DNA from 2 places in the Nocardia sp. NPDC056952 genome. Region 2 is predicted to be linked to the other one. Evidence: riboswitches for the same ligand, from Rfam matches in the RefSeq annotation. Region 2 holds a riboswitch; the other holds the start of a gene.
The links. Region 2 has a riboswitch for cobalamin ahead of metE (5-methyltetrahydropteroyltriglutamate--homocysteine S-methyltransferase). Riboswitches for the same ligand answer to the same signal wherever they lie in the genome.
Positions count from the first base shown of each region.

Region 1: it holds a riboswitch for cobalamin, as region 2 does, so the genes downstream of both, ACFTS5_RS09935 (ABC transporter substrate-binding protein) here and metE (5-methyltetrahydropteroyltriglutamate--homocysteine S-methyltransferase) in region 2, are expected to answer to the same signal.

Region 1 is NZ_JBHURA010000002.1:583,160-585,618, reverse strand. Features, by position in the region: gene ACFTS5_RS09945 (helix-turn-helix domain-containing protein) at 1-169, opposite strand, end outside; gene ACFTS5_RS09940 (hypothetical protein) at 434-658, opposite strand; cobalamin riboswitch at 850-1,042, shown strand; gene ACFTS5_RS09935 (ABC transporter substrate-binding protein) at 1,071-2,108, shown strand; gene ACFTS5_RS09930 (FecCD family ABC transporter permease) at 2,105-2,459, shown strand, end outside.
Region 2 is NZ_JBHURA010000001.1:77,989-80,447, reverse strand. Features, by position in the region: gene ACFTS5_RS00350 (pyruvate carboxylase) at 1-607, opposite strand, end outside; cobalamin riboswitch at 898-1,095, shown strand; gene metE (5-methyltetrahydropteroyltriglutamate--homocysteine S-methyltransferase) at 1,232-2,459, shown strand, end outside.

The DNA.
Region 1 (2,459 bases), on a different contig from region 2:
CGGTCTCGAGGACGAACGGCCCGTCGAGCCCGACGCTGAGTACCGCGACAGAGGTGGAATGCAGGTCGACGCCGAGTTCGGGCCCGATATACCCGGCATGACCCGGCCGGATCCAGACCACCGGTGACCGCGCCGGACCACGCGGTTTCGCAGGCGCACTGTCGGTCACACCTGCCAGCGTATCGGTGCGCCGCCCGCAACCGCGCCGGCTGATGTCGACCAGCATCGATGCCGGACAGGAGCTGGTGAAAAGCAGGCGGGTCGGCTTCAGGGGAGTGAATGGTACCGGTTATACGGTGCCGACCCGCCTGCAATCCATTCGTCACCGGCAGTGGCACGGATGGGGTTCGTGAGCTGGATAGCCAAGTCCCGCAGCGCAACTCGTAGCAACGAGCACCGCAGGCCCGGCGGGCACCGGGTCTGCGGTGGGGGTTCAGGGCAGGGGGACCCAGGTGCCGAAGAACCAGAAACCGTGCTGCGGCGCGTCGTTTCGGTGATGCTCCGGCTGTTGCTGCGGCCGGTGCTCCTGACTCTGCTCGGGCCGCTGCTGGTCGTGCCCACCCGGATCCGCGCTCGCCACGCTCGCTGTCGCGCCGAGCACCCCGAGTGCCAGCGTGCTCGCCACCGCGGTCTTGGCCAGTGTCGATTTCATCCTCATGCGCGTTCCTCCTGATCTTCGATCTCACCGCCGAGATCGTCGGCCGGCCGAAGTGCTCGGCCGATAGCTGAATCTTCGCGGCGCAACCGTCGAGCCCGGTGGGACCCGGCTGGGAGTCGGCTGTGGATCGGATCCGGAGACCGCGCTCGAGCACAGGCCCCGGCGCCGACCCCTCGCTGAGGTCGACGTTGCTACAGTTCACCAGCCGTGGTGTTCGGGAAACCGGTGTAGAACCGGTGCGGCCCTCGCCACTGTGATCGGGAGTTGTGAATCGATTCGGATGACGTCTGTCATCCGGAGCCACTGGGGTCCTGCCCTGGGAAGGTGGATTCACCGCGCACTATCCCGTCAGCCAGGAGACCGGCCACGGCTACGCAGTACCCCATTCCACGAGGACCTGGAAGGCCGACTCTTGACCCGCTCTGTTTTCGCGCGCCTACGTTCCGGCGCGTTGCTCGCCTGCACGATTGTTGTCACCGGTTGTGGTGTGCAACCCCTCTCCGACGCGGGCGGCGCAGCTGCCGTCACCCGCGTGAACTGTGGGATCGACGTCGCCGTCGACGGCCCATCGCAGCGGATCTACGCGGCGTATCAGCCCTCGATCGAGATCGCGCACGCGCTCGGTGTCACCGATCGGCTGGTGGGGACAGCATTCCTGGACTCCGCCGTGCTCGCGGAATATGCCGGCGCGCAGGCACGCTCGCCATACGTCGAGAAGCTGCCCAGTCGCGACGAACTGCTCGCCCAGCGACCCGACTTCGTCATGTCGGGTTTCAACGGGGTGTTCGCCTCCTCGGCGCAGAACAGCGTCGGTACCAGGGCAAGCCTGCACGAATTGGGTGTGCGCACCTGGGTGCTGAGTCCGCTGTGCCCGAGCGCCGACGGGCTCGCCGATGAGGCGATCGACCCCGATACCGTGCGCTTCGACAACGTGTACGCCGACCTGCGCGACCTCGGTGCCCTGTGGGGCACCTCCGAGCGCGCCGAAGACGTTGTCACGCAGCTGAGTTCACGCATCGACGCGATCCGGGCCAAGGTCGGCAACGCCGGGAAGCCGCGGGTCGCGGTCGTCACCCCCAAAGACGACGGCTCCTACACCGTGGCAGGCGGCATCGACTTCATCACCCAGATCATCGAGGCCGCCGGTGGCGTGAATGCCTTCGCCGATCTCACCACGAAACGCAACGTGCCCGTCGGCGCGGAAGAGCTCATCGCCCGTGACCCCGACATCATCCTGACCAGCCTGTGCTGCAAAGCGACCTACACGCGCGCCGACGGTCAGCCCCAGGTCGACAAGATCGTCGCAAACCCGGCGTTCGCGAATCTGGCGGCCGTGCGGAATGCGACTGTGCACCCGTTCCTGTTCGCCGACCGGGCGGCAGGGGTGCGGATCGCGCACTCGACCGAACTGGTCGCCGCCCTGATTCATCCCGAGCTGTTCCGGCGGTGACGCGCACCGCTCGCGGTGCCGGTCCGATGGTGGCCGGTGCCGCGCTGGTGGCTGTCTGCGTCGCGTCCATCCTGATCGGCTCGCACCCGCTCACCCTCGACCAGGCCGTGGTCGCGTTCACCGATTTCCAGGGGACCGACACCGACCGGGTCGTGCGCTACATCAGGCTGCCCAGAACTGTCGCGGGACTCCTCGCCGGTGTCGCGTTGGCGCTGGCGGGCGCGGTGATGCAGGGGCTCACCCGCAACCCGCTTGCCGGGCCCGGCCTGCTCGGCGTCAACGCTGGTGCGTCCCTGGCGATCGTGATCGCGATGGGTGCGTTCGGCCTCACGGCGACGGGCGGATTCATCT
Region 2 (2,459 bases):
CCGCCTGCTCGAGGAACACCGTCGGATCGCCGAACGCCGACTCGGCTTCGCGCGACGCGGCTTCGATCGACTCACGCAGCTGCTCGGGTGCGGCCACCCGGCGCATGCCACGACCACCGCCACCGGCGACGGCCTTGACGAAGATCGGGTATTCGAGTTCGGCCGAGGCGGTGAGCAATTCGTCGATATCGGCCGAGGGCTCGCTGGACTTCAGGGTCGGCAGTCCGGCCGCCTTCGCCGCCGCGATGGCCGTGGCCTTGTTGCCCGCCATCTCCAGGATCTCGGCGGTGGGGCCGATGAAGGTGATGCCCGCGGCGGCACAGGCCGCGGCGAGGTCGGGGTTCTCCGACAGGAAGCCGTAGCCGGGGTAGATCGCGTCGGCGCCGGCGGCCACCGCTGCGTCGATGATGGCCTCGATCGACAGATACGCGCGAACGGGATGACCCTCTTCGCCGATCTGATAGGACTCGGCCGCCTTCAGGCGATGCACGGAATTGCGATCCTCGTACGGGAACACCGCGACCGTTCCGATGCCGAGTTCGTAGGCCGCGCGGAAGGCACGGATAGCGATCTCACCACGATTTGCGACCAAGACTTTCGAGAACATTGGCCTACGGTACCCGGCCACGAGCCGGGGCCGGACACGCAAGGTGGCTTCGCAGCAATCTTCACACCGCACACCTGCCTACCTGCGAAGTTGCGTTCATCGGGCCGTCACATCTCACCGTGCGCAGCGGTGCGCGGTGCGCACGGACGGCGTGGGCGCAACCGCAGGTCACGGCCGTGTTCGGGATGGGGCGGTGACCCGTGGCCCCGCTGAGGGCCTATGCTGAGCGGGCAGCTGGTTCGCGTGCGCGGTGGAAGAGTCGGAGCCCCGACCTCCCGCGCAGGCGTCGAAACCCGGGTGCGGATCATGTTCCGCATCGGGTGAGAGGGAACCCGGTGAGAATCCGGGACTGTCCCGCAGCGGTGAGCAGGAACGACCGCCGTCATCAGCACTGGGCTGCACGCCTGGGAAGCGACGGCCAGTAGGTCGGTCGATCACACGACCGGTGCCCGCGAGTCCGAAGACCTGCCGACTGTGCCGGATACGCCGTATCCGGCGGCCACCGCCTCGTGGATCGGGCGCGCGGACCACCGATGCCGACCTGTCGGATCTTTTCGCGACTCTGTCGGCTGTGTGGCGTGTGCCCGCGAAAAGGCGGCGGCTCTCCCTGCACGACACTGGAGAATCTCCGTGACTGTTTCGCATACCCCGTTCACCGCAACGGTTCTCGGTCTACCGCGAGTGGGCCCGAACCGGGAACTCAAGCGCGCCACCGAGTCCTACTGGGCGGGCCGCGCCGATGCCGCGCATCTGCACGCGGTCGGCCGTCAGCTCCGTCGCGCCCAGCTCACCGAACTCGCCGCGGCCGGATTGGATTCGGTGCCGGTGGGCACCTTCTCCTACTACGACCAGATGCTCGACACCGCGGAGCTGCTGGGCGCACTGCCGGCGCGGGTCGCCGCAATCGCCGATCCGCTCGACCGCTATTTCGCGGCCGCGCGCGGCACCGACGCGGTCGCTCCGCTGGAGATGACCAAGTGGTTCGACACCAACTACCACTACCTGGTGCCCGAAATCGACGCGGCCACCACCTTTTCCCTGCACCCGGGCAAGCTGCTGACCGAACTCGACGAGGCGATCGAGCTCGGGGTCCCCGCACGGCCGGTGGTGATCGGTCCGATCACCTTCCTGAAGCTCGCCAAGGCCGTCGACGGCGCCGCGCTGGAGCGGCTGCCCGAGCTCGTGCCGCTGTACCTCGACCTGCTGGCCCAGCTGGCGGACGCGGGCGCGCGGTGGGTACAGATCGATGAGCCGGTGCTGGTCACCGACCTGACGGAGGCGGAGCTCGCTCTGGTCGGCCAGACCTACGGTGCGTTGTCGGCCGCGCAGAACCGCCCCGCGATCCTGGTCGCCACCTACTTCGGGCACCCCGATGCCGCACTGGCGGCGCTGGCCGACACCGAAATCGAGGGTATCGCTCTCGATTTCACGGCGGGCGCCGTCGTCTCGGCGGTCGCGGCACTGCCCGCGCTGTCCCGCAAGCTCGTGGTGGCGGGTGTGGTCGACGGCCGCAATATCTGGCGCGCCGACCTCGACGCCACCCTCGGCACCCTGGACGACCTGCTCGGCAGCGCCGACGCGGTGGCGGTGTCGAGTTCGTGCTCGCTGCTGCACGTGCCGTATTCGCTGACCCCGGAGACCGGGCTGGACGAACGGCTGCGCTCGTGGCTGGCCTTCGGCACCGAGAAGGTCGGCGAGGTGCGCGTCCTGGCCACCGCCCTCACCGCGGGTGCCGACGCCGTCGCCGACGAGCTGGCCGCGGCCCGCGCCGCCGCCGACTCACGCCGGACCGATCCGCGTCTGCACAACGACCAGGTCCGCGGCCGGCTGGCCGCGCTCGACGAGAACGACC